2 regions of the Halobacillus sp. ABH2_015 genome follow, and region 2 is predicted to be linked to the other one. Evidence: riboswitches for the same ligand, from Rfam matches in the RefSeq annotation. Region 2 holds a riboswitch; the other holds the start of a gene.

Region 1 (16,386 bases), 100 kb from region 2:
GAAGGGTAAAGCGGCGGTTTCATAAATGAATAAAAAGAGGAAGAAGGGGAAGGCCCTTCTTCCTCTTTTTATTTTATATAAGATGAATGTAAATCTTTTTTCAAAGAGGTTAACAGTCTGGTATTCTATTAGTGAGAAAGGGGAGAGGAAACCTTGGATCCTATACATATCGACGTTCCCTATGTGCTGCATACGAAACGCCTTCGTCTACGGAGGCCGGAGGCTGGAGACGGCCCGGCGGTTAATGAAGCTGTTCATCGGTCGGAAAAGGAGTTGAAGCCGTGGCTTCCTTTTGTGCAGGAGATGCCTTCGATTGAAAATACAGAAAGCAATATCAGGCAGGCCCATGTAGATTTTATGGAAAGAAAAAAACTCCGGTATCTTGTTTTTCACAAGGAGAATGGAGCGTTTGTTGGGACGACTGGACTTCATACTATTGACTGGGATATTCCGAAGTTTGAAATCGGGTACTGGATCGACACCAAATGGAGTGGGCATGGGTATATGCAGGAAGCCGTGCGTGAAATAACGCGGCTGGCTCTTTATGATCTCGGTGGAGCGCGTGTAGAAATCCGATGTGAAAGGGAAAATGAAAAAAGCAGGCAGGTTCCCGAAAAACTTGGCTACCATCTTGAAGGAATGTTGCGTAATGATGATCGATCCGTGGATGGGAAACATCTGACAGACACGTGTGTCTACGCAATAATTAAAGAGCGGAGGCAGGAACATGTATGATGTGACCATTGTCGGTGCTGGTGTAGCGGGAACATTTATGGCCTACACCCTTGTCCAGAAACACCCCGGACTTCAAGTGAAAGTCGTAGACGTAGGAAAACCGTTGAAAGAGAGATCCTGCGCACAGGGGCATGGACAACCTTGCACGTGCTCTGGAGCCTGCGATCAGTACATAGGCTTTGGCGGTCTTGGGAATTCAGAGGGAAAATTCAATTTTACCAACGCTTTTGGTGGAGAGCTTCCACGAAAAATCGGCGGAAAGGAAACCGCCCGCCTTATGAAAGAAGTGGACCGCATTCTAACCGGTTTTGGAGGAGACCGTGTGGACATGTATTCAACAGATAACGAGCATGTGAAAAGAAGGGCTGCTTGTGGTGACTTGACCGTTTTAACGACGGAGGTACGCCACCTTGGTACTTCTCTGTCGAAGGAGGTATTTCAAAACCTATATGAACACTTAGTCAATAAGCTTTCCTTTTCTTTTAACACCCATGTCAATTCCATTACACGGGTGGGTGAAGGTTTCCGTATCGTTACAGATTGTGAGGAGTTTCTAAGTCGAAAAGTTGTGCTTGCGACAGGAAACAGCGGCCGGGAGTGGTTCGCACGGATAACGGAACCGCTTGGCATCGAACCGAGGGAGACGCGGCTGGACCTGGGTATACGGTTGGAAATGCGGGGCGGCCAGCTGGATGCTCTCCTAAAAGAATCATTTGAAACGAAACTTTTGAAAAAAACGTCACGTTTTACGGCCTACACATACTGTATGAATCCCAAAGGCAGGATTATTCGAAAACATCAGCATGGACTTGTCATGCCTGATGGTCAGAATTCACGAGAACAAGGGGTGCCGGGAGAAAATTTGAATTTCACTTTGTTTGTCACCCGTTACTTTCCGAGTCTAAAGCAGGCGGTGGAAGAAGCATCACGCGTCATTGGAGGAATCAATCGTTCGAGGGGAAGAATCGTGGTCCAGCGTCTTGAAGATTTGAAAAAGGGAAAGGGGACGACTTCAATTCATGCAAACTCCGTGATTCCTTCTCTTTCCGCTGACGAAGGATCGCTGATAGAAGAAGTGCCACATATTTATATAGAGGCTCTCATCGAGTTCCTGACCTCTCTTGAAGCAGCGATAGGTGAACCGGTGGATCCTGACACGCTGCTTTATGGGCTTGATGCTAAATTTTACGAACCAGTTATTCCAACCAACAGGAATTTTGAAACGGACGTCCCGGGACTTTTTCTGGTCGGAGACTGCTCATCCGTCACTCATTCCTTGTCCCAGGCAGCGGCTAGTGGGATTTATGTCGGAGAGGTAATAGGAGGGTAAAGGAAACGACCGTTTTCCTCAGCCTTTAGAAAAAAACATATCTTTTCCTGGATCATACCTTCTCATCTGGATGTTCGCGTCCGGCTGACGGGTGGATGCCTGCCGCGGTCCCGGCCTGTGCTGACTTGGGCAGGAAATATAAATCGTTGTATGGAGTAGCTTCACTTGGGTATGCTCTTCCATACCAAGGAACAAGAAGATTGAAAATGGTTAACCGCATCAGCGGTTAACCATTTTCAATCTGGGTCATCGCTTCCTCCACTTGAGCGGCATCCATGACGTTCATTAATCGGATGGATTCCCCCGGTTTTACAGCATGCTCCGCTGTTATGGAGATGGCTTCTGCCTTGTTGGTCAAGTTGAAGTCATCGAGGGTTACCGGCAGGTTCATCTCCTGGTAATAAGGGGTGAGTGCTTCAATTTCATCAAAGCGGCCTTCCAGAGCAAGCTGGACGAGAATACCATAAGCCACTTTTTCTCCGTGAAGGAAAGCGTGGGTTTCCGGTACTTTGGTCAAGCCGTTATGGATTGAATGGGCTCCGGCGATTCTTCCATAACTATCCCCGTATCCACCGACCATACCGCCAGCCATAATAATGGTTTCCACAACTCTCATGAAGGCAGGTATGACGGCTTGCTGACGAACGGCTTCCACAGCTTCTGTACCATCTTGTATGAGAACATCCCTGCATAATCCGGCCGCGTGCAGCGCAATGTCTACGGAAATCGGTTTGGAGGCGAGAGACCTCGTGAGAACATCCGCTTCATACCATTTGGCGAGCGTATCGCCGATGCCGGCCCTGAGATAAGGTTCCGGGGCACGAACGAGCAGATCAGGCTCTACAAGCAGCATCCATGTACTACGTGGATAAATAATGTATTCCTCAAAATTCCCTTCATCATCGTAAAACACACTGAGCGGCGTCCAAGGTGCGCAGTTTGAGGCTAGTGTAGGAATGAGCACGACTGGAATATTCAATTGATCGGCACAGGCTTTTCCGAGATCAAGGACCTTTCCGCCTCCGATGCTGATCAAGACGTCACAGTCCCGCAGGGCTTCACTGAGACGCATGACCTCTTTATGGGAGCACTCCCCGTTATAGGCTTCCGATTGGACCGGCATCGTCAGCTTTGGAAAATAGGGCTGAGCAGCCTTCCACGACTGCTCACCGTGAATGATTCCTGCTTTTGCAAAGGCCTGGTTTTCCAACAATTCCGGTATATTCCTTAAAATTCCAGGATCAGCTTTATAAATCGCAGGTGCTCCTTGTACAGTTACGTTTTTCATGGTTGATCACCTCTGGTAATGATATAGCCATCATTATCCAGATGACAGAATAATATGTCAATAACAAAACCGGGAGCAGGCCCCCCGGTTTTGCAGCTTAACGGTTTCGGAATTCCTGAAGAATGTTCAGACCTGTGGTGACGGCCTGACTCATGGCAGAGCCCCCGCCGTAAGCAGCTGATACACCCATCGTTTCATAAATTTCCTTGTCCGAACAATCTGCTTCGACGCACTGATCCATGTGATAGGCAATACTGGCTTCATCTCCATCTTTCACACTGATGGCAAGAGCCATTAAGTGCTTGGTACCTTTGCTGAGTTCTCCGTCTTCAAAGAACGAGCCGGTAAAGTGATTGTATTCTTTTGTGGCCTCCGGCAGGTGTTCGGTCAGGGTTTCAATGCCATTTCTATATTCTTTAAGCAGGTCTTCTCCTTGTTTGTTCATTCTTTCACTCTCCCTTTTCTTTGTTATTCCTTTTATTCCTTCCTCTTCCAGTCACTTAAACAACGTAATAGGCTTCCCGGCACATCCCTGTCCATTAATGAAATGTTGGGAAAATTGTTTACAAATGCAGAATGATGCGTTAAAGTTGTAAATCATAAACGAATAGCAACAACTAATTCTTATCAAGAGTGACTGAGGGAAAGGCCCGTAGACGTCACAGCAACCTTCCATGTGGAGTGGTGCTAAATCCGCCGGAATGATATTCCGGGAGATAAGAGTTTGGCTGATAGTTATGCGAAACTCTCTTCTTGATAAGGAAGAGAGTTTTTTTATTAGGTAAAGGAGGACGGTTATGATTTCCATCCAGGAGCTCAGTAAAATTTACACATCCAAGAAAAAACAGGTGATCGGGGTGGACAAGGTTTCTCTCGATATTCAGGAGGGGGAAATCTATGGAATCGTCGGATACAGTGGAGCTGGTAAGAGTACACTCCTCCGATGCATGAACATATTGGAACGCCCGACATCAGGAGAGGTTTATATCGATGGGATCGATCTGCTTTCTCTCTCCAAAAAGGACCTTAGAAAAGCACGACAGTCCATCGGCATGATTTTCCAGGGGTTCCACCTTGCTATGGGGAAAACGGTTTTGGAGAACGTGGCCTTTGCTTTGAAAGCGGCCGGTAAACCAAAACAGGAGCGCAATGATCGTGCCAGGCGTCTGTTGGAACTTGTAGGTCTTAGCGATAAAGCCGATCAGTACCCCGCTCAATTGAGTGGAGGGCAGAAGCAGCGGGTCAGTATTGCCCGGGCACTGGCCAACGATCCTAAAGTGCTGCTGTGCGATGAAGCAACTTCCGCACTCGATCCGAACACGACACAGTCGATCCTGAAACTATTAAAGAAAATCAACCGGGAGCTTGGACTGACCATTGTATTGATTACACACGAAATGGAAGTGGTGAAAGAAATCTGCGACCGTTGTGCGGTCATGGAAGAAGGAAAAGTGGTAGAACAGGGGGCGGCCTACGAAATTTTCGCCTCTCCTCAAAATGCTTTGACAAAGCGGTTTATTCGAACAGTGATCGATTTCCATGTTCCGGAAGAACTGCTGAAAAACAGCCGCGGCACCATTGTCCAGATGAAGTTTACCGGCGGACAGGCGGGAGATACGGTTGTGTCGGATCTGCTTCAGAACTATAAAATCAAGGGAAACATCCTGCATGGAAATGTGGATTATATACAGGAAAAAGCCCTCGGTACATTTGTTATGGAATTAACCGGTGACCCGCAGGAAGTCGGGAGAGCTGTGGAAAATCTGAAAACGATACTGGATGAAGTGGAGGTGCTGAATCATGATCGATCAGCTGATCAACCTGTGGCCCGAGCTGAATAAATCATTTATGGAAACATTGATCATGGTAGGGATCGGACTTGGCGTAGCCGTTATCGCCGGTCTGCCTCTGGGGTTGCTGCTATTTGTTACCGACCGTGACTTGTTTTTGGAAAACAAATGGATCAAAGGAGCTGTGGGCATTTTTGTAAACCTTGTCCGTTCCATTCCATTTATCATCCTGCTTGTGTTTTTATTCCCATTTACTAATTTTCTTTTAGGTACGACAACAGGACCGATTGCCGCCTCCGTTGCTTTATCGGCCGCAGCGATTCCTTTTTATGCAAGAATTGTAGAATCATCCGCCAGGGATATTGATAAAGGCGTCATAGAAGCGGCTATCGCATGTGGGGCTTCCCCATGGCTGATTATTAAAGATATCATTTTTCCTGAAATCAAGCCGGGCTTGATCAGTGGTTTAACGATAACAGCCATCAGCTTGATCGGGTATTCCGCAATGGCCGGCGCAATTGGCGGTGGAGGGATCGGCGACCTCGCCATCCGGTACGGGTATTACCGTTATGATAATTTCGTCATGTTTACAACGGTTATTGTGTTGATCGTCCTTGTTCAGGTAGTCCAGTACGCTGGGGATTTCCTGGCAAAAACAGTGAAAAAAAGTTAACCCAAGACGAAACGAAGTTCAGGAGGAAGATAAAATGAAAAAAATCGTAACCTTGTTTGCAGCTTTAACAATCATTACTTTTTTGTCTGCCTGTGGTGGCGGAGAAGAAAATGCAGATGCAGAAGAGAAGAAAACCATCCGCTTTGGAGCTACATCCGGTCCTTACAGTGATATGGTCACCGAAGCGATTGCTCCGCTGCTGGAGGAGAAAGGCTATGAAGTAACCAATAAAGAGTTTACGGATTATGTGCAGCCTAACAAAGCGTTAGCCAATGGTGATCTGGATGCTAACCTGTTCCAGCACAAAATCTATTTAGAGTCCTTTGCCGAAGAACACAACCTGGATCTGTCCGAGGTCATTGTTGTTCCAACAGCACCTATGGGTATTTATTCCAGTGAGTATCAGAATATCGATGGTGTTGAAACAGGCAGTACGCTGGGGATTCCCAATGACCCGACGAACCTGGCCCGAGCGCTGATCATTCTTGAAGATGAAGGTCTGGTCACTTTGAAGGAAGATGTAGACCCTCTTCGTGCCTCTTTGAACGATATCGTAGAAAATCCAAAAGAAATCGAATTCGTTGAAGTAGAAGCCGGCCAGCTGCCACGACTGGTGGACAGCGAGGATCTATCCATGGTTCCTGGTAACTATGCGCTTGCTGCCGAGATGGATCTGCTGAGTGCTCTCGCCCTCGAAGATATGCCGGATGATTATAGAAACCGGGTAGCTGTCAAGACCGAAGATCTGGATGCCCAGTTTGCCAAGGATATTAAGGAAGTTGTGGAATCGGAAGAGTTTGAGGAAATCATGGATGAAAAGTTTGAAGGCTTTGGTAAGCCACAATGGATGAAAGAAGAATAACATGTGAGCCGTCTTCCTTTGGAAGGCGGCTTTTTGAATGGAGGTTTATGCAGGTGAAGAAGGAACGATGGTATTTGACCGGGATGATCTGACGTGTCGGACAGAACTGGAGGAATTTATCAACCATCGGTCTTATGATGGAACTATAGCAGGCGCGTGATTTTTCCTGCTATTCTGAAACTTATCTCTGTGTGATACGTAAGAAGGGTCAGAAAGGACGAAGAAGGGGTGGAGAGCAAATGGAGGTTGTAATCAAAGTGGACCGATTGACCAAAAGCTTCGGAAAAGTGCAGGCTGTCAAAGGCGTCTCATTTTCCGTCAAAAAGGGAGAAATTTTTGGGATCATTGGACCCAATGGAGCGGGCAAGACAACGACGCTGGAAATGATTGAAGGAATTTTGAAGCCTGACAGTGGAACCATTGATGTGCTGGGACTTACGCCGAATCGGGAACTTCAACAATTGAATCAGCGGATTGGTGTTCAGTTTCAGGCGACATCCATTCAAAAGAAAATGAAAGTGAAAGAAGCCCTGGATTTATTTGCTGCTTTTTACCCAGGAAAAGTAATGAAACAACAGCTTGTGGAAATGCTGGGGCTGGAGGAGAAAATGAATGTCCGTTTCGAAGATTTGTCAGGAGGATGGAAGCAGAGGGTTACCCTGGCACTGGCGACCCTGCACCAGCCGGAAATCATTTTTCTTGATGAACCGAGTATGGGACTGGACCCCCACGCCAGAAGGGAAATGTGGACGTTGATCCGCCGGTTGAGAGAGAAAGGAAGCACTATCGTGTTGACAACCCATTATATGGAAGAGGCTGAACAGCTCTGTGACCGGGTGGCAATGATTTACAGTGGTGAACTGAAAGCAATGGACCGGCCCTCCGTTCTGCTTGAGCAGAGTGGTGCCATGCTGATCACATTTCAAAGCGATGATTTTCCTTATGTAAAGCTTCCATCTATGCCGGGGGTGGTCAAAGTTGAAAAAGAAGAAGATACGTTTAAAGTGTACAGTGACGATCTGCAGCTCACCAGTTATCATCTCTTCGCCTATGGTCATCAAGAGAATCTATCCTTAAATCATTTCCAATTTGCTAAAGGGACGTTGGAGGATCTTTTTGTCCAGTATTTGGAGAAGGAGGAAGCCAGATGAATGTCGTATGGAAGCTTGCACAGCTGGAAACGAAAATGTTTTTCCGCGACCGTCTCAGTGTATTCTGGACCTTTTTATTTCCAGTCGTCATGATCTGGCTGTTTGGATCCATGTTTGGAGACAATGCTGAAGGAAACTTTTCATTTGCTGCGTTATTTGTACCTTCCTGGATCGGAGTAAATATCGTGACCACTTCCTTTTTCACCTTGGGAACCGTTTTGGCCGGCTACAGGGAAACCGGAGTCCTGCGCAGATATCAATCCACCCCTTTACAGCCGTGGAAGATCCTGGCTGCTCACACAGTTCAAGGGACGGTGATTTTTCTTTGTTCTGCTCTGCTCCTTCTTGTATTTGGAATGTTGATGTATGACCTGGAACTTCCACTTTATATGGGAAGCACACTAGCTGCTCTTTTTCTAAGTATCGCTGCCTTTTTCCCTTTTGCTCTTTTTATTACATCATTGGCTAAAAATACACAGTCTGCGGCTGCGATCAGTTCATTGTTTTTGAATGTGATGATTTTCTTGTCAGGGGCTACTTTTCCCCTGGAAATGATGCCGGAAGTCCTCCAATATACAGCCAAAGTCCTTCCGCTTTATTATGTGATCGAACTTCTGCGTGGGACGTGGAACGAAGCACCCATTTTTGAATATGGATTCGAAGTGTTTGTATTGATCGGCATTGCCGTCGTTTCTACAGTATTAGCCGCGAGGTTTTTCCGTTGGAGTGATAAATAAGGAAGAGGCAGGTTACCAATGACTTAAACAGGCACTGATATCTTCCATCTGCATAGTGGTTGAAAGAGCTGTCTCAGCTGAGGATTATTCGCAGCGAAATGACATAATAAATCCCGTCCCGCGTGGAGGTGTCACCAATACAGGACGGGTTTTACACCATTGAAAATTAGAATGGATTGGTAGCCCATTGAAGGGACTGTTTAATGAAGATTCTTGGATGAAGCTTCAATTGAGCCGTCATATACTCGGCAATATCCTCCGGCTGCATATATTTTTCCTTATCCTGCTCTTCCAAATGATCTCCAAAGACAAGCTCTGTAGCCACAAGACTCGGGTTCAGGGTGAAGACACGGATGTTGTTTCTGCGCACTTCCTGCATCAGCGCTTCCGTCATTCCCTGTATAGCGAATTTCGAGGCGCTGTAGGAAGTGGATCCTGCAGTTCCCTTTATACCATTGCTTGAAGAAACGTTGATGATATCCCCATGATTTTTCTCCATCATATCGGGGAGGACCGCCCTGGTCACATGGTAGGTACCGAATACATTGACTTCAAAGGTGCGTTTCCAATCTTCAGGATCGATATTCAGGAAATCCCCGTAAAGCCCCATGCCGGCATTGTTAATGAGGATATCGGCAGAGCCGATACGCTCTTTTAATTGTTCAACCGCCTGTTCTACGTCTGACTGCCGGGCAATATCTACAGAGACTGCAGCGGCTTGTACTCCATAAGCCCTTGCTTCGTCTGCTGTTTTGTTTAACTCTTCTTCTGTGCGGGCCATTAACCCGACGTGCACGCCCTCAGAGGCAAGCTTGAGAGCGGTGGCTTTTCCGATCCCGCGTCCGGCTCCTGTAATGTAGGCGGTTTTTCCCTTGATTTCCTGTCCCATTTTAATCATCCTCTCCAACATTCTCTCCTAAAGTGTAAACCGAAGAAGAAGAGGAATCAAAAAATGTTACTCCATGTTGAAGTTCTGTGTGCCAAAGTCCTTAATACGAACTTCTGCTTTCACATCAATATCCATCTGGGAGAAGATTTCATCCCACTCCTCTTTATGTTTATTCCAATAGTCCGGCTGATGGATACGTACCCACTGGGAAAGGTGGACAAAATCCGTTTTTAATTCTTTCTGCGCGATCTGAAGAATGGCATTGATCTTATCCTCGATATTTTTGTCCGCGGCTTTCTTGATTCCTTCTTCCCAACCCGTTTCAAAAACGTTGCGGTCGACGCCCCAGTCCTCGCCAAGGGATGTGGTCACCTTTACATCAACACTCATGGAAAGTTCCCCGTCAGAGAAGGAAACGTCAAATTTGGAATCCGCCCCCTTAATTTCCAGAACGACGGGTCCGTCTACGATATTTTTTTCGCTTAAATAAATGTATCCACCTTCCACATTGTTATGGAGGTAACGGACGCCTTCCATCTTTTCAAGTGGAATCCAGCCGATATATTGGGACGTTTTTCCTAAAATGACGCCGGCTCCGTAGGATTTGATATTTCCATTAATCATAGCCATTCCAGGTATAATAAAGCTTCTTTTTTCTGAAATATACTGGGACATATCTCCGATCGTTAAGTTTTTAGGGTTGGTATTATTCTTATGGTAGTTTTCACTTAATTCTTTAATTTGGATGGATGGAAACAGCTCTTTTTCCGGCTGGGCGTTGAATATGTTCTGAACAGGATCCATTGTAATGAATACTGGAACAGTCCGGCGGAATTCGTGGTCGCGGATATAAAGGTCAATCAGTTGGCTGAGCTTCTCTTTTTCGAGCAGCCTGGTTGAGAATAAAATCGATTTTAAATGAGTATAGTTTGGCGGTCGGTTACTCTCGAGTGAGTTCTCACGAATCATCTCAAACAGCGTTGTTCCGGTTGATTCGAGATTTTGATACGGGCTGTCCTGCTGGGAACTGTCCTGTTGTGTAGGAATCTGCCCGGGCTTTACATATTGATTAATCATTAACATGTGGTCATCTTCGGCAACGTCTAAAGCAAGTCCGGTAACAATACCGACATCTTCAATTTCCTTAATATCCCAGCATCCCGTTAACAGGAAAGTCGAACAAACCAGACAGAAAATAGGTTTAAGTGTCATGCGTCTGCCTCCTCATCAATGATACGATCAGTAACAGTCCAGGGAATCCGATGACCGCAGCCGCACTGATCCATTGAATGTGAGAGGAGTAATCCAGCACTTCTGTAAGGCCTTCCGGATAAAGGGTGATAGTGAAAATCAAAAGGCCTGCGGCAGCCATACACCACCAGCCCGGCTTCGTTACTTTCCCAATGCCGAGAATCATTCCATAAGTATAAGTCACGAATGAAGTGAATACAGTGATCAGCCAGCCGAAAATGAAAATCAATTCAAAACGTTCAAAGAAGAAACCTTGAAATTCAATGCTTTTGGCCATCTCGATCGTGGGAAACGTGCTTTCCTTTAGTTCCGCTATGCCTAAAACCCCGATGGTTAAAATGTGAAAAATCACATAGATCACAGCTGTCACAATAATACTGGTCCATACAGATAAAGCCAGTTTTTTTATTTTTTTCGTTTTGATGAGGGGAGAGAAAATCATCAGGAATTCAATGCCGATAAATGAAAAGAAAGATATCTTCGATTGGGTGACCGTTGTCATAAGATTGCTCTTCAGGACAGGCCTTAAGTTTTGAACATCCACATCTTTGAAACTCAGAAGAGCAAGAATGAGAAACATGAACATCATGACAGGAAAGTACAGCTGGAAGAAACGGACGACATCTCCAGGTCCGTTGCTGATTAAATAAAGGCTGACCAGCATAAATGATCCAATGATGATATATAAGGGAGTGGTATCCAACAGGTAATTTTTTATAATCGCTGTGGTCACTCTTAAAATATAGGAGGCTACAATGAGACAGTGAAAAATGAAAAAGAGGTTGATCAGCGTTCCGACCCATCTGCCTGTGATCTTTTTTGACATATCAAAGAAAGTGAGACCTGGATAACGGGTGACTAATAAAACATACAAAGTGGCGATCAGGCACATAAGAAAAGCGCCGATGATGATACTGACCCATAAGTCCGGGGAGTTCACAGCATTGGCCAGGTCACGCGGCATCAAAATGATCCCTACGCCGATCATCGCTGATATAAAGATGACGATCAGCTGAATGGAAGTCAATTGTCTTAAATCACTCATCCAAACCACCTTCTTTATCAAATCGTAACCGGATCAATGTGTCTTTCCATCTGTTTGGGTAATAAGGAGCAAAGGGTTCCAGGTAAGGGACTGTAAAGCTGTTCAACCGAATCAAATGGATACTCAGAATAAAGACGGCGAGGATTAAGCCGTAAATCCCGAGCATAGCAGCGACAAACAACATGACGAAACTCACCGTCCTTAACGCAAGGCTGAGGCTGTAATCGACAATGGTAAAGGAGCAGATAGCTGCAAAGGCGACGACGATGATCATTAATGGACTGACGATTCCGGCTGTTACAGCTGCCTCACCTATTACTATGGCTCCTACAATGCTGACAGCCGGTCCAATAGGCTTAGGCAGACGAATGCCGGCTTCCCGGAGGATTTCAATCGTCATCTGCATAACAAATGCTTCCATGAATGAAGGGAAAGGCACACCTTCTCTTGTCTTGGATATGGAGATGGCCAGATCTGTTGGAATTAATCCATGATGAAAGGAAATCAAGGAGATATAGATAGATGGCAGCATAACAGCAAGAAATGCAGCAGCAAACCGCATGAGACGAATGAGAGACGCAGGAATCCATTTGAAGTTGTAATCATCTGATGTCTGAAAAAGGGAATTCAAGGTTACAGGTGCTAACAGGACAGAAGGGGATCCTTCCACGAAGATGGCCACCTTTCCCTCAGCCAGGGCGTTGGCGACTTTAGCCGGTCGTTCGGTTTCCTGGAGCTCAGGAAATAAAGAGAACGTATTTTTCTCCAGGCTTTGTTCGACCACCCCTCCATCCGGGAGGTAGTCTTCTTTAACGGCCTTTATACGCTTTCTTACTTCTTCCAATAATTTTTCATTGGCTTCCTCTTCCACGTAGGCAATGGTTACATGGGTGAAAGCTTTCAAACCGAGAGAAAGGTGTTCGAACTTTAAATGTGTAGATCTCAAGTGAACACGGAGGAGCTTGATGTTTTCTTCCAGTGATTCAATAAACCCATCCCGGGCGCCCCGGAGAGTCATTTCAGATACAGGCTCTGATACAGCACGGTAATGGAATCCGCACGTTTCAACAGCATATACGGTTTCTCTCTCAAGCATTAGTGTATATCCATTGAGAAGGTGACTGTCCATATCCTTTGCTTGAGAAAGGATCGTCAGCGGTTCTGCCGAAAATGCATGCTCTACGGTTTGGTGATCCGGGTTGTTCCACTCAAGCAGCGGGGCAAGAATGGAATCCTGGATCTTAGTCATATCTGTAATAGAAGGCATATATAAAACATAAATGTTGTGGGAATCAAATGGGATGGTTTTGATCGTAACGCAGTCATCGTTTTTCTTCTGGGACAGGTACTCCTTGACATTCAACGGAAAGCCCTCCATAAGATTCTTGGAATTTTTATTAGTATGAGCCAATCATGAGGGATTACCCTGAAAAGCGGAACAGCCTTCGAAATGGAAGAAACTGCTTCATTAGCTGCAGAAAAATAACAAAGGATAAGAAGGAAAGGAGGGTGGAACATGGGAAAAAAAGCGAAAAATAAAAGCAAGAAGGATTTAAATGCACTTCGAAGAGAAAAAGGGGAAAAGAATGGTACAGGAAAACAAGATCCATACCGCTGAAAAAAGCCTGCTCCTTTTTGAGGAGCAGGCTTTTCATTACCGGTTGTCTTCTTCGATTTGATCGTTCAATTTTGTAAATCGGTTTTTAATGACAGAAGTATCAGCAAATAAATCATGGATGCCCTGGTGGCGTTTTGTGAAGGCCACGACAAGATAGGGAAGTCCTCCGAGGGCCATGCTGATATAACGTCCGATGCACTCCCGGAAGATAATCTGACCATTACTCATCCTGCTGCGTGTCAGAGACACAACGGATAGACCGAACACCATCTTCCCGAGTGATGCCTGGAAAAACTTGGTCATCAGAATGAAGTACAGGAAGAAAATCAAGGACGTCATGATATTTTCTGCACTGAACAAAGGGATCCACATTTGCGCATCCTCCAGGTTAACGAGGCGCAGCAGTGGTTTTGTTACGATGGAATTCACACTCCAGATGACGAGAAGGTCGATGAGATAGGCAAAAAAGCGGGGGATAAATCCCGCAAAAATGACTCTCTGTATATCATCCTTCTGTTGAAGGACTAAAGTGGATAATGGGTGACTGGGTTGTTCAAATTCTGTAGTTTCCATCTTTACTCCTCCTTATTCTGTGTACATGTACATCAATGTCGGACCTTGACGCTCACTGATCAGCTGTTCAATATAACGGATCTCACTGTCTGGCATCAAGCTCTGCGCCATTGGGAAATCAAACAAAGATGTGATTGTATTCTTGTATTCAAACACCTGTGGGTCTCCACCGATTTCTTCTTTTAAAGCAGCAAGGGTATCTTCGCGGAAGCCGATCTGGTCAACAAGTCCGTTTTCAGCTGCCTGCTTACCGGAATAAATTCTTCCATCAGCCAGTTCCTTCACACGGCTTTCAGACATATCTCTTCCTTCAGAAATAACGTCAACGAACTGTTGATAGGATTCATCAACCAAGGTCTGGAGAATTTCCCTGTCAGCCTCCGTCATTTCTTTTGTGGGACTCATAATATCCTTGAACTCGCCACTTTTGATCGTGTTGAATTTGACGCCGTACTCATTAGCGAGCTCCTGATAATTCACACTCTGCATAATGACACCAAGGGAGCCGGTGAACGTGTCGTTGGAAGCATAAATTTGATCAGCGGGCGCAGAAACGTAATACCCGCCGGAAGCAGCCGTGTTCCCCATGGACACATAGATCATTTTATCTTCTTCTTTAATCTCAATCAGTTTATCATGGATTTCTGCACTCTCATAAACACCGCCGCCCGGCGAGTTCACATATAAGTGCACACCTTTGATGGTTGGATCATTTTTGATCTGCTCGAGTTTTTTCATGAAACGGTCATGCTGATAGCCTCCACCGCTGAACGGATTGGTGTTGGAACCTGGACTGTCCATAATCGCTCCCTCAAGGTTGATTTCTACGATGCGGTTGGATCCAGACCCTTTCTCCACCACTTTTTCTTCCAGCTTTTCACTGGAGGAGAAAAGGGACATCGTGCCGTTCTTTTCCTCATCTTCCTGTGATAAAAATGCTCCAGCCGCCTGGACGGCAATCGCTACGATCAGCAGGGCACCGGCAATGACTGCCGCGGTAATTCTTTTTGTCATATGTACTCTCCTTTCAATCTCTTCCATAGTATACATGTTCATCGAATTTCTATCGACAATTACTATACGGATCGGGGAAGGGGATGGTTTCAAATTTTCCTGATGAACCAGGATTTAGGGGATGACATTAAAATTCAATAACATCATGAAAATATTTGTACGTGAAAGCCTGAATTGTTTTAAAATAAGGGCTGTACATGAATGTCGCAGTAAAGGAGACGTCCTCGTGAAAATCAAGAAGGTATTCGAACTGTTAAACATAGACCCCCAGCCCTTTACAGCACTTGGGCTGGAAAAAGACATAACAGGAATTACAGATGATTCAAGACAGGTGAGCCCTGGTCAAATATTTACAGCGGTAGAAGGTCATGAGGCAGATGGCCATGATTATATATACGAAGCCTGCCGTAATGGAGCCGCAATCATTGTAGGAAGCAAAAAGCCGGAAAATATCCCCGTACCATTTTTGTACGTCGAACAACCGAGAAGAGCGCTGGGGATACTGGCAGCGGCTTTTTATCAATATCCCGCACGAAGCAAAACGATAATAGGAGTGACGGGGACCAATGGAAAGACGACCATTACACATCTGCTTCATCATCTTCTGGAGTCCAGCGGTTTTTCCTGCGGACGCTTTGGAACGGTAGGGAATTATATGAATGGGAAATCCGTGGAAGGGTTCCAGACGACCCCCGGCGTGGTGGACCTTCATAAATGGTTGTATGAAAGCAGGGACGATGTGGTCGTGATGGAGGTCTCCTCCCATGGGCTGGACCAGCATCGCCTGGAGGGGGTGTCCTTTGATATCACGCTATTTACTAATCTTCAGCAGGATCACTTGGATTACCATCCATCAATGGAAGATTATTTTAAGGCGAAGTCCAAACTCTTCTTTATGATGAAGGAAAGGGGACAGGCCATCATTCATGTGGATGACCCGTGGGGGGACAGACTCTCAAGTCTGCTTAAAGACGAAGGACTTGCGGTTACCTCTATAGGTGAAAATGCCGCTTGTGATATCCGGATTGATGAGGTCAATGACGAAGGAGTCCGCGTCTTTGAAGATGGAAACTCTTTTTATTATCCAACCCCCATTACAGGTATCTACAACAGCTATAACACGCTTCAGGCTTGTACAGCTGCTGCTTGTTTAGGAGTTTCAAAAGGGAAAATGGTCGATGCTTTAGAATCGTTCCCAGGTATTCCTGGTCGCTTTGAGCAGTATTCCATGCCGAATGGTGTGCATGTGATCATCGACTATGCTCATACAGCAGACAGTATTCGTCACATCCTTCAAACCGCTGCCCGGCAGTATGACGGCAATATTACTCATGTATTTGGATTCAGAGGGAATCGGGATGAATCCAAGCGGCCGTCTATGCTGCAAGCTTCGGCAGAGTGGAGTGACGGCTATATCCTGACCCTTGATG
Region 2 (16,386 bases):
AGGTGCAGAACATGGCATCACAGTCAACGCTGTAGCCCCTGGGTATGTAGATACACCACTTGTACGTGGTCAATTGAAGGATCTTGCCAAATCCCGTGGCGTGGAACTGGAAAAGGTGTTGGAGGAAGTTATTTATCCACTAGTTCCTCAAAAACGCCTGCTTCAAGTAGAAGAAATTGCAGACTACTCTATGTTCCTTGCCAGTGACAAGGCGAAAAGTGTAACAGGCCAAACCGTCCTTATTGATGGTGGATATACAGCTCAGTAAGTAAACGAAAATGATTGATAACATATAAAAGGAACCGTTCATTGAATAAAATGAACGGTTCCTTTTTATGTAGAAATAGACGGCTGTGAAATGAAGGGTCCATCAGCCCCGAAGCTGGTTGACGGCTGATCTTCCCGTTTCCCGGTGGGTGGCGCTGCTGTTTTTCTTTGATTCCTGTACGACGATGACAGCCGTAATGACGAGGCCGACCCCTGCGTACTGCCAAAAGGTCAACTGCTCCTGAAAGACGAGAAAACCCATGAGTGTGGCGACCACTGGTTCAATGGTAGCGATAATGGAGGCCTTGCTCGATTCTACGAAACTCAAACCTTTCGTGTATAGAATAAACGGAAGCATCGTAGATAAGAGCCCCAGTCCCAGTACATAGAGCCATGTGGATACGGTTGAAAATAAAGAAGCCTCATTCCAAAGGACGCTGAATGGTACGATAGCGATCGATGCGAATACAAACGTATAAAAGGTAACCGTCAGTGAATCATAGTGCACAAGGGCAAACTTCCCGAAAATGCTGTATAACGCATAAAAGAATCCTGATCCAAGTCCAAGAATCAGTCCATACATGGAAATGGATTGTTCCGAATGTGGAACGATGCCGACGACAAGGGCACAGCCTGTAAAGGTAATCAAAAGAGCAGAGACTTTCCGCAACGTCAATGATTCTTTGAAAATCAGCCGTGAAAGCATTGTGACAAACGCCGGAGCTGTGTAGAGAAGGATGGATGCTACAGAAATAGACGTTTCCTCAATCGCACTGAACAAGCACCAGTTAAAGAGGACGATACTGATGATCCCCGTCCCGATAAAGTATCGGCTGTCACCTGCTTTTATTTTAAAGAAACGGCGGTCTTTTGATAATAGGTAAATCCCCAGAAGCAGGCTGGCTGATAAAACCCTCAGCGACACGACTTGTGCAGGGGTGAATCCGATATTGTACAAGTAAGTGACGTAAAAACCGATGATCCCCCATAAAGCGGCACCTGTACCGATTGAAAAAAGAGCAGACTTTTGACTCATTGTGACTTCCTCCATACGATTTGATATATGGAATGCTATCAGAATATGGAAGGATTGGATAGATTCTGTTCCTTCTTTTCTAAAAAAACGGCGTCTGTATGGACGATGATGCAAAGATTGCCGAGACCTGCACAGAACGGCTGACCCGTAAGCGGATCAGCCGTTTTCCTGTATAAAGGACCCGGGTGTTTATAAAGAGGAACGGAGCAGAGTAGACGAATTATAAACATACAGGGGAGGTTTGGAAGGAGAAATGTGTGCATGATGGATGAATAGGGTGACCTAAAAGAATAGGAGCAAGGAACCCGGTGTAAAGTCTCTTTTTGGTCATTTTTTCCTCATGTTATACTATCCTCTTCATTACTTAAGGGGAAAATGGACATCAAACCATTAGAACCTTTCCCCCATGACCTAGACGATTACAAGAGGAGACATGACCATGCAGACGATATACTACGGAGGAAATATTCTTACTATGGAAGAGGAAAATACGTTTGTTGAATCGATTTTAATCGAGGATGGATGGATTAAACATAAGGGCGCACTTCAGGAAATCGAGAAGGAAGCACATCCATCAGAGGTGGAAAAAGTGGACTTGAAAGGGAAAACGTTAATGCCTTCGTTTATTGACCCCCACGGGCATATCTCTTTTGTAGGTCCGGTTTCCCGGATGGCAGATCTGAGCGGCTGCGAAAACTTTGAAGACGTCAAGCGCACGCTTCGTCAATACATAGAGCAGCAGGAAGACGAACAAGACGGAGTGATTATTGGGTTTGGCTATGACCACACGATATTGGATGAGGGACACCACCCTGCCAAGGATATCCTGAACGAGATCACAGATCGACCTCTCTTTGTTTTTCACGCTTCCGCTCACATGGGTTGTGCTAACGACGCTCTTCTGCAAATGGCAGGCGTTGATTCCGAAACGGAGGAAGTCGAAGGTGGAACCATTGGCCGGATGGCAGAAAGTATGGAACCAAACGGATATTTTGAGGAAACAAGTCTTTCATTGATTCAACCGTATCTGCAACAAGGGATGGAAATGGATGCTTTGAAGATGGTGGAAGAAGGACAGAACGTTTATATACAGAATGGGATAACAACTGTGCAGGATGGAGCCGCCTCTCAGCAGTTCGTCGAGTTGTGTAAAGCCTTAGCTGAAGAGGACCGACTGCTTATTGATGTCGTATCCTACCCTCTTATGGACACCAATCCGAATGAGATCTTTGCATCCAACCCTCTTTATGCGAAGCAATACCATAAACGCTTGAAGCTTGGTGGATACAAAATGTTCTTAGATGGCTCTCCGCAGGGGAAAACAGCCTGGCTTACGGAACCTTATGAAGGAGAGGAAACGTATAGAGGCAGTGCCTGGTACAGCGATGAGCAGGTGAAGCAGTTTACAAAACAGGCGGTTCAAGACAATGTTCAATTGTTAACTCACTGCAATGGAGATGCAGCAGCCGATCAGCTGCTGAGAAGCTATAAAGCTTCTGTAGAAGAAACGGAAGATCCGGAGAAAGATGTGCTCAGACCGGTCATGATTCACTGCCAGACCGTCCGTGATGATCAGCTGGATGAAATGAAGAAGATTGGAATGATCCCTTCTATGTTTGTTGATCATACGTATTACTGGGGAGATGTCCACTTGAAAAACCTCGGTGAAGAGCGGGGAAACCGGATCAGTCCGGCTAAATCAGCCATAAAAAAAGGTCTTCCTGTCAATTTCCATCAGGACGCTCCTGTTATCAAGCCGAATATGCTTCAAACGATCTGGAGTGCTGTGAATAGAAGAACGAGAACAGGAGTAACGATTGGAGCAGAACAGCGTACGACCGTGTATGAAGCTCTTCAAGCCGTTACGATTCATGCCGCCTATCAATATGGAGAAGAAGAGACAAAAGGAAGCCTTCATGCAGGGAAGCTAGCTGATTTGGTCATCCTTGATCAGAGCCCGTTCCAAGTAGACCCCATGCAGATCAAAGAAATACAAGTAGAAGAAACAATTAAGGAAGGGCGCACCTTATACAAAAGGGAAGAAAACCAGGGGAATCCAAATGCATTGTGAGCCTTGCCGTTTTCGTTTTAATAAAGCCGCCTGTCCAAGTAGGACAGGCGGTTTTTTTGCTTAGGCTTTCGTTTTATACGATGTTATATGATCCTGCAGCGTGTCATCGCTGCCGAATAGGAAGTGTTTCTTCATATCTGGAGAATACGTGGAGTTTACAGCTGTGCGTCCGACAGTTTCGACTACTTCACGAAGCATAGCCGGAGACGCTCCACAGCAGAGTCCCAGGTAGTTCACACCTATACCGTGAGCTTCCTTAGCCCATTCCGCCAGTTCATAGCGGTTCGTATAGAGCGGGTCGAGAGATGTTGGGAACGTTGTTTCCGTTGGAAGCGTGCAGGCACAGCCACCGTCCGGCAGGTTGAAGAAAGTAGGATGCTCCTCCGTTGTCCGGTAAGGGATTGGAAGGGCCCCAACATAACCGTCCACGGTTTTACGGATTTTCTCAACGTACTGCTGCATCGTTGCCGGACCGCGGAAACAGTTCATTCCTACAACGAGCGCCCCTTTTTCTTCTAATAAGCGGCAGGCCTCTTCGACTTCATAGCCATCCCGCAAGACGTTCTCCCCCATCAGACCGAATGTGATGACAGCAGGGAGGTCCTGCTTTTGAATTTCTTCAAGAGCAATCAGAGCTTCTTCATAGTAGTAGAAGGTTTCACCATTCACGAAATCTACACCTTCCTCTTTACACCAGCCGATCATCTCTGCAAACATGCTCCTTGTTTTCTCAACAGCTTCAGGATCATCCGGATTGAACAGGTTGGTATTGGAAACGTTCCCAGCCACAAGAGCTTCTTCCTCTGGATGCTCTTGAGCCACCTCTTTAGCCAGACGAATTGCCTGACGGTTGAGCGGTTCCAGTAATTCTTCTTTTCCAATAATTCTCATTTTTTCGCGGTGACCGTTATACGTGAATGCTAACACAACGTCGGAGCCCGCAAGCATATAGTCTCGATAAGTCTGTTTGAGTGCCTCCGGGTTATCCAGCGCTACTTCCGGTACGAAGGATCCAGCTTGTAAATAGCCGCGGCGCTCCAATTCAAACAAGTAACCTTCTCCACAAATGACGGGTCCATCCTGTAACCTCTGCTCTAATGATCGTTTCATTTCACAACAACCTTTCCATTTGGTATTGAATAAATATATTAGAAAGCTCATCCTTCTAAAGGAATATGCTGACTCACAGATTCTGATGGAGCTCTTTTTAACAGAAGAAGTGGTGTATATTTCCATTAAAAAAAGACCTCCTTTGATAAGGGGCCTTCCATTTTTCTAGGACTCCTTATCTTCAAGGCAGTAAAGCTGCCTTCTGGATTTAGCACCGTGCCAATGGCTGGTTGCTGAGGTATCAAAGGGCCAGTCCCTACACCTCTCTGGATAAGTTCGTATGTAATTTTTAAAGCAGCTGATCCGTTTGATCAACGCTTATCCTTTCGCTTGCGTTATACATTACAGGAAAATATAGTGAGAATCAATAGAATTTTCGGAAAAAATCCACCGGTATTTAAAAAACGAAGAGAAGAAGGATGCGCCGTTACGACGATAATGGGAAAATGAACGTAGATTTATAGGTGGAGGGGGTCTCTTCATTATGAAACTTTATACAAGGCATTTCGTAGTCCATTATAGAAGGCTTGTGTTCTGTCTTAACCGGAATGGTTTTTCTGTCTTAGGGATTGTGCCGGGAAGTGCGTAAAAAATGGAGGGAACGTTTATGTCTATGCTTTAGATACCTTGGCAGACTGGAAACTTGGCTAAATAACCGCTGAGTTGAACTCGGGGCACTACTTTAAAAGAAGACGGGAAGATGTTTCACTTCAGGTGGCAGGGGCAGGAAAAGAAACAATTACGACAAAAGGAGGGATGAGGATTACACCTGATATAACAACGGATGAGATCCTCCTTTCCCCTTCGACCGTTTTGCTGCTGCCCGGAGCAGATACGTGGAACTGATGTATCCATCAACCCATCATACATAAAGCAGCAAAGCTTCTGGACTGTGGGACGACGTTTGCTGCCATTTGTGGGGCCACACCGATGCTTGCTGAAGCCGGTTTGTTGAACATTCGTTTCCATAACAGCAACAGTCTTGAATATCTTTATATGGTCCGTCCGAACTATGATGGGGAGGCGTATTACAAGGACATAAAGGCCGTAGCGGATCAGAACCTTATAACAGCCAGCTCTGCAGGAGCCCTTTTATTTGCGAATCTTATACTTAAGCACTTGGACGTTTTTTCGGAAAGAACCCTGGAAGCGTGGTATACGTACTTCAACACAGGTGATCCCCGGTACTTTTACATATTGATGGAAACCTTAGAGAAATAGATTCAATAGAAGATGAAAGTGATGTCTCAAGGTGGGAGAGGAGGAGAGCATGTACAAAGCAATCCATTTTCTATTCATCATTCTTATCTTTATTGTGTATCATGTCGTATCATTCGGAGATACTCCCGCTCCTTTTGGGGTAGGCGTCAAAGAGTTGGGAGATCAGACAACGAGGGTCGAAGAATATAATTGGAGAGGAAGCACCGTTCATCAAACTGTTATAAGCTGGAAGTCGCTGGAGGACAAGCCGGAAGAACTGACGTATCTCTGGGTGAATGAAAAACAATTAAGACAAATGTATGCGGCCTTCCTTTCTTATGTCCTGCTATTGTTCTATTTCCCTCTATCTAAACTTATAAGATTGAAATCCAGCATCAAAGAGAAGGATACGAGTCTGAATCCTTTTTGGAAGGGAGTTTTATTTATACTGGGTACAGGCGTCTACACAGCCGTATTGATCACCGGCATTGTGCAATACCAAGAGCTGTTGGATGAAACCACTCGCTTACTAGCTGAACTGGAGCCACTAATGCATCAGGATGAGTGAAGACATTTCAGATTACATCACGAAAAAAAAGGGAGCACGATAAAAGTGGCTCCCTTTTCTTTGTTCAATGAGAGGGTCGATCTATACGTTTACTCTGTCACCCTGGTGACCTTGCTGATCTGCATAGGTTCCTCCTGCAGCGGAAGGCCTTTTTCGACACTCCCTACATCACATAGTGGAATGAAACTGGTTGTCCCAGGTACAAGTAGATCATCGATTTCAAGAACATAGTCTTCCAGTCCTCGATACCTGCCGACAAAAATGCCTGCTCCTTCTTCTACGAAGAAAGTGATGCCAATCGTATCTCCGCAGCGGAAACGGCTGGAGATGACATTAGCTAGTCCAGTAACACAGCAGCTGCAGGTGATTACATCCACATCGGGATGAGAATCCTTTTTACACGGTTTATGATCCATACCATACACCTCCTGAATATCAAGATAGTACATTCTATGACAGGATATGAACTATGGTATAGATGAATATCACAGTCGCTGAAAAGATAGAGAAGCAGATGGGTTTTCTATTATTTTTACTAAGGCAGCCGGAATAATACAGACCGAATTATACATGTAGGTAAAGCATTCCCCATTCGATGATGAAACGTAAACCTCGTTCTTTGCTGAAGTTACCCATGGTCGAAGTTCATTTCGTTTTCAATTCGGCTTTTGTTGATGAATCGTATAAGGCCATAACCCCCTCAGAATCCACACCTCCAAAAAATCATCGATTTCGTTCAGGAACAGTGCCTGTCATCAGGTTCAGGAAAGAGGATGATTTCCATAGAGGGGATCGGTTGGGATCTAGGATAGGAGGTATAAGAAAGAAAGACTTTTCAAAGGAAATGATTGAAAAGTCTTTCTTTTTTCATAAGCGTTTAAAACTCTTTTTTCAGCGGGAATCGGGGGAAAAGGTTATTCATGAATTGAAGTTTAAAAACAGCGGGGTGATGGGATAATGAGTCCGGAACAAATAGGTTTTGCGCTATTATACATTGGTGTATTTCTTATCATCGGGAAGATTATCAGAGTAAAAGTGAAAATATTTCAGGATCTCTTTTTGCCGGCATCGATTATCGGCGGCTTTATAGCTTTATTATTAGGTCCGCAGGTGCTTGGGAAAATTGCAGCCCAATTTGTATCAGAAGGGCATTTCTTAACGAACGGCATTATGACAGATACGATTATCCAGGTTTGGTCAGCCCTTCCAGGGTTAATGATTAACGTAGTATTTGCTTCTCTCTTCTTGGGAGCGGCTATGCCTAAATTGAAAGACGTGTGGACCTACGGCGGCCCTCAGCTTGCCTTTGGCTGGGCCGTCGGGTGGGGACAGTATGTCATCGGCTTGTTAGTCGTACTGCTGATTTTAACACCCTTTTTCGATATTCCAGCGATGGCCGGTGCTCTTATTGAAGTGGCTTTTGAAGGAGGACACGGTACAGCGGCGGGAATGGCAAGTACATTTGAAGAGCTAGGTTTTTCAGAAGCCTTCGATTTAGCGATCGGCCTGGCCACTGTGGGTGTTTTATCAGGGGTCATCTTTGGTATTATCTTGATTAACTGGGCGGTCCGGAACAACAAGACCGAGGTCATCAAGGATGTTGATGGATTTTCTGAACTGCGGAAGAGTGGCATTATGGAATATCAGAATCGTGAACCTGCCGGGAAAATGACTCTCCGTCCTGAATCCATCGAGCCGTTATCCTTTCACCTCTCCATCATTATGATCGCCATTCTGATTGGCTGGGGTATTTTACAGGGACTGATCGGACTTGAAAGCATCACGATTGCCAATTGGACAGGATCAAGCTTCATGACATATATTCCATTGTTTCCGGTTGCTATGTTCGGCGGCATTATCATTCAGATTTTCTTTAACAAAAATGATAAATACAACTTGATTGATCGGAGAATGGTGAACCGCATCCAGGGGCTGGCTCTGGACTTGTTAATTATCTCAGCCATCGCAACGGTTTCCCTGGAAGTGATCGGGGACTATCTTGTGCCTTTCTTAATTTTGGCTGTGGCCGGGATTTCATGGAACCTCTTCAGCTTTATTTTCCTTGCTCCCAAGATCATTCCAAATTACTGGTTTGAACGAGGGATCGGAGATTTTGGTCAATCCATGGGGGTGACGGCCACGGGCCTTCTATTGATGCGCATCGTCGATCCGGACAACGAGTCCCCGGCATTTGAAGCTTTCGGCTATAAGCAGCTCGTTTATGAACCATTTTTAGGAGGTGGCCTCGTCACCGCACTTTCTGTCCCATTCATTGCCGGGGTCGGTCCGTGGGCCGGACTTATTCTCGCTTTATGCATGACGGCCCTGGGTATATTGGTCGGCATTTTCCATTTTGGGAAACAAAAAAATCAAGAGTAGACAAGGAAGCTGCTTAAACGCAGCTTCTTTTTTTCGTCAAGAACGTTTGGTTTGTTCTAAAATAAGGAATCATTTATTAAATTTTGAAACTGGATGCCCCTGGTGTTCGTAGAGTCAGGAAAGAACGAGAGGTGGGGGTTGTTTCATGATCAAAAAGGTTTCCATTGTCTTTGCTGTTCTTTTTTTTACTGCAGGATGCACATCTTCCCAGTCTTCTTTAGACCATGAAGAAAATACCACAACGAAAGATGATGTATCGAAAGTGCTCACGCAGCTGTTCACAGGACCGGGAGAAGAGGTTAAGGAGTTGTATGAAGAAGGCAGTTATGAAAAGGTTCATGCCTATTATACGGAGCAGTTCGCACCCTATTTAACGGAGGATTATATGGATCAGGCGATGAAGACGAATCTGCTTACAAGGTATCACCAACAAGCGTAAAGCAGTGAAGTGAAGATGGAAGTGGAAAATAAAGACATCCAGCAAAGCGACGTAGCAACAGATTATATTTTTGATTACCAGGTGAATGTAGATAATGGTGAAACGGCTGATGTTCGTGGGAGAGTAAACACAAATGAAGATGGGGAAATCACTCGGATCTATTTTACGGAGGGCCAGGCATTGAGGCATGCTTTTGATACCGTGGAAAAAACATCGGACGGATTATTTGAGTATGACCATTCAAGTCTGGAGACCCGTTCTTCTGATGAATCGTTTCAGCCCCAATTCCCTCAAGTGATGCCTTATGAGGTGCATGGTGTCGAAATAAAAGCTGGAACGAAGGAAGATAAAGATACTCTTTTAACGTTTATTTTTCATGGTGAGTCGGGAGAATCCATGACATTGACCACGATGAAAGAGGAAGACCTTTCATTGGAGGGCATGGAAACGGAAGAGATTGCTGTTGGTGATGGTACAGGAAAGTATGCCGTGGATAACAACGCAAAGTATTTGAAATGGACGGCAGAAGCTATTACCTATAAACTCGAAAGTCGTCTGGAGCAGTTATCTAAAGATACCCTCGTTTTAGTAGCGGAGTCTTTTGAATAAGTGGAAGCTCATGTCTATTTATGTGGAGGTTAAAGCGTTTTATAACCACAAGAGTCCGCTGTTCCCTTCCAAGCATAAAAAAGGTGGTGCTGAAAAAATGAACAAGGACATCATGCTATGCCCTGACTGTGGCCGTAAACTCAAAGCGGGATACATATTCTCTCCGCGGAAGATTTGCTGGTCAGAATCGCCTGATTCGATTGTTATGGATTTTGGCAGTGAGGTTCTGGTAGAAAGTGCGCTTCTTAAAGTAAGGAAGATTCCAGCTCATAGGTGTGAAGCCTGTCAAAAGGTGATATTCGGCTATGAGCAGTAGAAATGACGGAGATGAACGGATTTTAAAAAGGCATCCTGAGAAAGAGGTGTAAAGGAAACCGCACGGGATTCTCTAAGGAACCTTGGATCGGCGCAGTCTTTTTCTGACTGCTGGTTGGTCACCTTGATTGATTATCCTTCAAATTCGATAAACCATACGACATCCTTTGTCCCTTCTCCAACAAAATGGTTTAATGAAAGAAAGGAAAGGGTGGGAGAACTGTGAATATTCTCATAAGTGAAGTAATATGGCCGGAGGGCGTGGAGATTCTTGAGAATCAAGGCCACGAAGTAACATACGATAAAGAATGGTATAAGAACAGAAGAGGACTGCTGGAGCATCTTCGGGACGCTGATGCGTTGATTGTACGGAACCAGACCCAGGTGGATGAGGAGCTGTTGAGCTGTGCACCAAATCTTAAGGTCATCGGCCGGCTGGGCGTAGGTTTGGATAATATTGAACGGAACGAAGCGGAAAACCGGGGAATTTCTGTCATCTCAGCTAAAAACGCGAATGCCGTGTCTGTGGCGGAGTATGTGATGCAGGCGGTTCTCAGCGCCGGCCGCCCTCTGCATGAAGCCCATAAGAGTGTGACTGAAGGCAAGTGGGAAAGAAAGGTACATACCGGATTTGAAATAAGTGGAAAAACGCTCGGGTTCATTGGTCTGGGGGAGATTTCCCACAGGACAGCAAAACGGGCAAAGGCTTTCGGTATGAATGTGATCGGCTATGATCCTTTTCGTACTGAATATGATTATATGATTGACGAAACGGGCGTTGTGAAAAAAGAATGGGAAGACGTACTGAGGACGTCCGATTTTCTTTCCATTCACGTGCCATTCAATGCGGCTACGAAAAACCTTGTGGACAGAGAAGCCTTACGGATGATGAAACCTTCTGCCTGGGTCATCAATACCGCAAGGGGCGGCATTGTCGATGAGACTGCTCTGGCTGACACCTTACATGAAGGGCGTTTGGCAGGTGCTTTTCTCGATGTGCTGGAAAATGAACCTGTCCAACCTGAAAACCCTATCCTCCATGCACCGGGCGTCAGGCTGACCCCTCACATCGCCGGTTTAACAGAGGAATCGCAGAAGAGGATTTCTGTTATGATTGCGGCGGAAGTGAATCAGGAACTTCAAGGCATCCCTTCTTTGTGCCGTGTATAGTTTTTAAGCTGTATTGACCACTTCTCTATCCTTCTGCTATAGTTTTACTAGTTATGAAGGGGAGTAGCTTTAACAGTAAAGTCATCATGACAGAGTTTCCGCTCTCGGCTTTACTGGCGGCATACATGCTGCTGGCAGGACCTTTACCAATCAGGGTAAGGGTCTTTTTGTGTGCTTCTGTAAACGATACAGAAGCCTTCATCAGGAAGGGGAATAAAACATGGAATCTATTTGGATTGAATACGGGTGGACCCTGTTAATTTTAATCGGTCTTGAAGGTTTGTTATCTGCGGATAATGCTCTTGTTCTCGCCGTGATAGCTAAACATCTGCCGGAGGACCAGAAGAAACGGGCGATCAATTATGGAATTATCGGTGCTTTTGTTTTCCGTTTCAGTGCTTTATTTGCTATATCGTTCATCGCCAGTGTATGGCAGGTGCAGGCTCTTGGTGCCGCCTACCTGATCTACCTTGGTTTGAAAAATATATTATCGAGGGAGAGTGACGATGAAGAAACAGCACAGGAAGGAAAAGGAAAGGGGTTCTGGCCGACGGTTGTGAAAATCGGGTTTGCCGATTTGGTTTTCGCTATCGACTCCATCCTTGCTGCTGTGGCGCTGGCTCTTGCGCTTCCGGATTCACCGCTGCCAGTAATCGGAGGCATGGACGGTGGTCAATTCATCGTGGTTATAACAGCAGGTATTGCCGGTTTGGTCTTGATTAAATTCGCTGCTTCCTGGTTCGTGAAGCTTTTAGAAACACGTCCAAGTTTGGAGACGACGGCTTATCTAATTGTTGCCTGGGTCGGGGTGAAACTTGCTGTCATAACGTTATCCCATAAGGATGTCGGTATACTGGATGAACATTTCGCTCATGGTCTTGTGTGGACGGTGATCTTCTGGACCCTTTTACTTGGTATCGCTGTCGGTGGCTGGTTCCTGTCTGGTCGTCACCTGAACAGAGCCTACGAAAAAAATGCTTCTTAATGAAAATGGATCCCATAGAAGGGGTCCATTTTTTTGCATTATCGGACAATTCTTACTTGTTATAAACCTATTGCGGCCCTTTTTTTCAACTGGTATCATTTATCCTTTAGTTCGAAACGGTAGCACATGAAACAGTGGATGAAAAGGAAGAGGGGTTTCAACATGATAAATATCTTATGGGGGTTAGGCGGAGTGAGTGTCGTCTTCATTCTGGCCCTGCTATTTTCAACAAATAGAAAAGCGATTCGCTGGAGAACCGTAGGCGCAGGTCTTCTGCTGCAGGTTTCTTTTGCCTTCCTGGTTTTCGCAACCAGTGGAGGGCAGAAACTTCTCGGAGCCATGTCTTCCGGAGTAAGTAAGCTGATCGGATACACAGAGGAAGGAATCGGTTTCCTTTATGGACCGCTGATCAATCAGGATGGGATGGGCATGCTGTTCGCCTTTCAAGTCCTGCCGACAATCATATTCTTCAGTTCCTTGATTGCTGTATTGTATCACCTTGGTATTATGCAGATCGTCATAAAGTTGATCGGAGGATTCCTGTCTAAAGTTCTCGGCACGACGAAGGTGGAAAGCATCAATGCTGCAGGGAACATTTTTGTCGGACAGACAGAGGCGCCGTTATTGATCCGTCCATTTATATCCAAAATTTCCAAATCGGAATTGTTTGCTGTGATGACTGGTGGATTCACCTCTATAGCCGGGTCAACGCTTGTAGGATATACACTTCTCGGCATTAACGTAGAGTATCTGCTGGCCGCTTCTTTTATGGCTGCACCGGCGGCCCTTGTGATGGCTAAATTGTTTCTTCCAGAGACTGAGCCGCGTTCGGAAGAGTTCTCTGATATCAACCCGGAAGACAGCGATACGTCGAACGTATTTGATGCTGTGGCAAACGGAGCGGTGACCGGTTTACGGCTGGCCTTGAATATCGGAGCGATCCTGCTGTCGTTCATCGCCCTTCTGGCCCTGTTGAACGGGATGGTCAGCTGGATCGGTGGTTTGTTCGGCTTTACGATTACCATTCAGCAGCTGCTTGGATATGTGCTGGCTCCTCTGGCATTCGTGATTGGTGTCCCTTGGGAAGAGGCTGTTAGAGCAGCTGGATTTATTGGGGAGAAAATCATGGCCAATGAATTTGTTGCGTTTTCCAGTCTTGGCGAAGCTAAAAATGAATTAAGTGCGAAGGCAGAGATTGTGACGACCTTTGCATTAACGGGCTTTGGCAGCCTGTCTGGTATCGGCGTACAGATCGGCGCCCTTGGCGGCCTTGCTCCTGACAGGAGGAAAGACGTAGCCAACCTGGGTCTTAAAGCTGTCGCTGCCGCAACACTGGCCAACTTCCTGTCAGCCAGTATTGCTGGAATGTTTCTGTTATAAGACGAAAGCACCTGAGATGCTCAGGTGTTTTTTTGTGTGCTCTGTTCGAACATCCGTACGTTTATCTTTTTATGGAAAAGGCAAAGGAGGAAGGACTACAGATTACAATTGGAGGAGTATTCGTGAAGAGAAGTCTTTTAATTATTCTGGCTGCTATAGATATTCTATACATGCTTACCATCATTTTCAGATATGATTTCACCTTTGAAGGGGCAATTAATCTATTGTTCGGCTTTGCCTTCGCTGCAGGCATCGTTGTTTCTGCTCTCTTCATATTTCAGGCCCAGTATAAAAAAGGGTTTCATCCCATATTATCTATATTCGTACTGGCTATGAGTGCCGCGTCCTTAGCATGGCTCGCCTTTTTCAACTTTCTAGCAGACTTCATATCCTGAAGCATACCCGGGGGCACTCCCCGGGTATTTGGTATGGTACGATTGTTATCGCAAACTTTTCTGCCGGAAAAGATAAAACCTGCCCTCCCGGGTAGACTGGATGTACAAAGAGTTCTGCTTCATAAAATTGCAGAATACTTGGAATGATTTAAAAATCAGGGTTGTTTTCGCTATAATAGAACCATAGACAAGAGAGGGTGTTGGTATGAATCCATTGGAAACACGAATGAAATTTCGAAATCAGGAGTTGACTGGAACAACTTCCGGCTTGTGTGAACAGTATATACAAACCAATCTGGTAACGCTTCCGAAAGCCTACGCTTTCGATTTTCTTTTATTCTGTATGAGAAACCCAAAACCATGTCCGGTTGTGGAAGTTATGGAAGCGGGGGTGACGAAGCCGGCTTCCGCAGATGCGGATATCCGCACCGATCTCCCGCGCTATCGGATTTATAGAAACGGTTTCTTTTCAGAGGAAGTCCTGGATTTGAACGAAGTCTGGCAGGATGATTTTGTTACTTTTCTCATTGGATGTTCCTTTACCTTTGAACAAGCCCTTCTTGACGGGGGGATTCCTCTGCTCCATCAAGACCAGAACAAAGTCGTCCCAATGTTTGATACGAATATACCCCTTAAAGAAGCAGGCATCTTCAAAGGAAATATGGTTGTAAGTATGCGTGCCGTTCCGAATCATTTAGTCGATCAGGCTTTGGAAATCTCCCAGCAATTTGAATCTTCCCATGGTGAGCCGGTCCATATCGGTTCTCCGGAGCAGATCGGAATCGACGACATTCAACAACCGGATTATGGTGAAGCTGTTACCTTCGACAGGGATGAAATGACACCGGTATTCTGGGCATGCGGCGTAACTCCGCAGAATGCCGCCCTTCAGGCACAGCCTTCGATTATGATAACCCATGCGCCCGGACACATGCTTATTACAGACGAAAAAGATCCAAATTATTCCTGATGTGGGAAGGGGAGGTGTGTACCATGGGAAGGAAAGTGATTCTCGACTGTGACCCCGGCCATGATGATGCCATATCGATTATTTTAGCAGCTTCTCAAATAAGTCCGCTTCAAATCGAAGCGATAACGACCGTGGCCGGAAATGTAGAAGTGGAGAAATGTACATCCAATGCTTTACATGTTTGTGGAATGATAGGACTGGACGTTCCAGTGGCTGAGGGAGCGGCAAAACCTTTAACAGGCGGTCCGGTGACAGCAGGAGATTTTCATGGGAAATCGGGGCTTGACGGTCCCGAACTTCCAACCGTTCCGACAAAAGAGCCGGTTGAACAGCATGCGGTGGACTTGATTATTGAAAAAGCTCTTCAATCAGAACAGAAAATCACGCTCGTCCCGACAGGTCCTTTGACAAATATTGCCTCAGCTCTCATCAAGGAGCCCGGGATTAAGAACAATATTGAGGAAATCGTCTTGATGGGCGGGGGAACGTTTGGGAACTGGACGCCAGCGGCCGAATTTAATATATGGGTGGATGCAGAAGCGGCTGAGCACGTATTCAAAAGCGGCATTCCGATTACGATGTTTGGTCTTGATGTGACACATCAAGCACTCGCCGACCGGGAAATAATGGACAGGGTTGCAGCTGTCGATCACCCCGCTGCCCAATTTGTTTTTGAGCTTCTGGAATTCTTTTCGAAAACGTATAAAGATGTCTTTAACTTTGAAGCCGGACCCATTCATGACGCGTGTACAGCTATGTACCTTATAGAACCAGACATCTTCGAATGCAGGCATGTGCATGTGGACGTGGAGACAAGAGGAGAATATACTACGGGTATGACAAGTGTCGATCTCCTTGGTGTAACGAAAAAAGAACCGAATGTCCATTTTGCTGTTCATTTGGACAAGGAAAAGTTCTGGAATGTTTTTGAAAAAGCTTTGCGCTCCTACATCGACTAACCGCTATATTTTTATAAGTGCATTGAATATTCTGATAAATAACCTTATCCTTGAGATAAGGTTATTTTTTGGCCTTAACATACTGACTGGTAGGTATAATAAAGGAGGAGGAGTCCATGCAGTACGTTGAAACGGTAACAGGACCGATCAAGGCGGACAAGCTTGGCAAAACATTGATTCATGAACACTTTTTCTTTGGGTATCCTGGTTTCCAAGGGGACCTGACCCTTGGAGGGTTTGATTTTGAAGAGAAAAAACAACAGGGCCTTAAAGTGGCCGAATTGATGCAGACGCAGGGGGTTGAAACGGTCGTCGATCCTACTCCGAATGAATGCGGACGTCATGTAGAACTGCTCAGAGCCGTTTCTGAAGCGAGCGGCCTGAACATTATTTGTGCCACCGGTTATTACTATGAAGGGGAAGGGGCCACCCCTTACTTTAAGTTCCGTCAGCAGCTTGGAACAGCTGAAGAGGAAATCTATCAATTATTCAAAGCAGAAATAACCGGAGGGATAGAAGGAACCGGTATTAAA

Evidence for each region. A riboswitch is a leader RNA that binds a small molecule or an ion and turns the genes downstream of it on or off. The one in region 2 is predicted to bind S-adenosylmethionine.
Region 1: another riboswitch for S-adenosylmethionine. It lies ahead of ACXAD6_RS10145 (methionine ABC transporter ATP-binding protein); the one in region 2 lies ahead of ACXAD6_RS10725 (homocysteine S-methyltransferase family protein).

Annotation. Positions count from the first base shown of each region.
Region 1 covers NZ_JBSWUG010000002.1:1,894,837-1,911,222, reverse strand. Annotated here, with positions in the region: gene ACXAD6_RS10170 (hypothetical protein) at 1-25, shown strand, start outside; gene ACXAD6_RS10165 (GNAT family N-acetyltransferase) at 154-735, shown strand; gene ACXAD6_RS10160 (NAD(FAD)-utilizing dehydrogenase) at 728-2,065, shown strand; gene ACXAD6_RS10155 (iron-containing alcohol dehydrogenase family protein) at 2,292-3,353, opposite strand; gene ACXAD6_RS10150 (carboxymuconolactone decarboxylase family protein) at 3,451-3,798, opposite strand; SAM riboswitch class I at 3,975-4,076, shown strand; gene ACXAD6_RS10145 (methionine ABC transporter ATP-binding protein) at 4,151-5,194, shown strand; gene ACXAD6_RS10140 (methionine ABC transporter permease) at 5,151-5,816, shown strand; gene ACXAD6_RS10135 (MetQ/NlpA family ABC transporter substrate-binding protein) at 5,851-6,678, shown strand; gene ACXAD6_RS10130 (hypothetical protein) at 6,716-6,838, shown strand; gene ACXAD6_RS10125 (ABC transporter ATP-binding protein) at 6,918-7,829, shown strand; gene ACXAD6_RS10120 (ABC transporter permease) at 7,826-8,566, shown strand; gene ACXAD6_RS10115 (3-ketoacyl-ACP reductase) at 8,733-9,455, opposite strand; gene ACXAD6_RS10110 (Ger(x)C family spore germination protein) at 9,522-10,667, opposite strand; gene ACXAD6_RS10105 (GerAB/ArcD/ProY family transporter) at 10,657-11,751, opposite strand; gene ACXAD6_RS10100 (spore germination protein) at 11,744-13,114, opposite strand; gene ACXAD6_RS10095 (RDD family protein) at 13,406-13,942, opposite strand; gene sppA (signal peptide peptidase SppA) at 13,955-14,956, opposite strand; gene ACXAD6_RS10085 (UDP-N-acetylmuramoyl-L-alanyl-D-glutamate--2,6-diaminopimelate ligase) at 15,183-16,386, shown strand, end outside.
Region 2 covers NZ_JBSWUG010000002.1:1,999,110-2,015,495, reverse strand. Annotated here, with positions in the region: gene ACXAD6_RS10740 (3-hydroxybutyrate dehydrogenase) at 1-268, shown strand, start outside; gene ACXAD6_RS10735 (DMT family transporter) at 371-1,303, opposite strand; gene ACXAD6_RS10730 (amidohydrolase) at 1,743-3,374, shown strand; gene ACXAD6_RS10725 (homocysteine S-methyltransferase family protein) at 3,435-4,484, opposite strand; SAM riboswitch class I at 4,657-4,761, opposite strand; gene ACXAD6_RS10720 (DJ-1/PfpI family protein) at 5,334-5,705, shown strand; gene ACXAD6_RS10715 (hypothetical protein) at 5,755-6,252, shown strand; gene ACXAD6_RS10710 (hypothetical protein) at 6,342-6,668, opposite strand; gene ACXAD6_RS10705 (hypothetical protein) at 6,848-7,210, shown strand; gene ACXAD6_RS10700 (sodium/glutamate symporter) at 7,210-8,631, shown strand; gene ACXAD6_RS10695 (hypothetical protein) at 8,777-9,070, shown strand; gene ACXAD6_RS10690 (DUF4367 domain-containing protein) at 9,086-9,679, shown strand; gene ACXAD6_RS10685 (PF20097 family protein) at 9,690-9,995, shown strand; gene ACXAD6_RS10680 (hydroxyacid dehydrogenase) at 10,217-11,164, shown strand; gene ACXAD6_RS10675 (TerC family protein) at 11,385-12,149, shown strand; gene ACXAD6_RS10670 (NupC/NupG family nucleoside CNT transporter) at 12,315-13,529, shown strand; gene ACXAD6_RS10665 (hypothetical protein) at 13,601-13,924, shown strand; gene ACXAD6_RS10660 (putative hydro-lyase) at 14,130-14,894, shown strand; gene ACXAD6_RS10655 (nucleoside hydrolase) at 14,918-15,853, shown strand; gene ACXAD6_RS10650 (phosphotriesterase family protein) at 15,970-16,386, shown strand, end outside.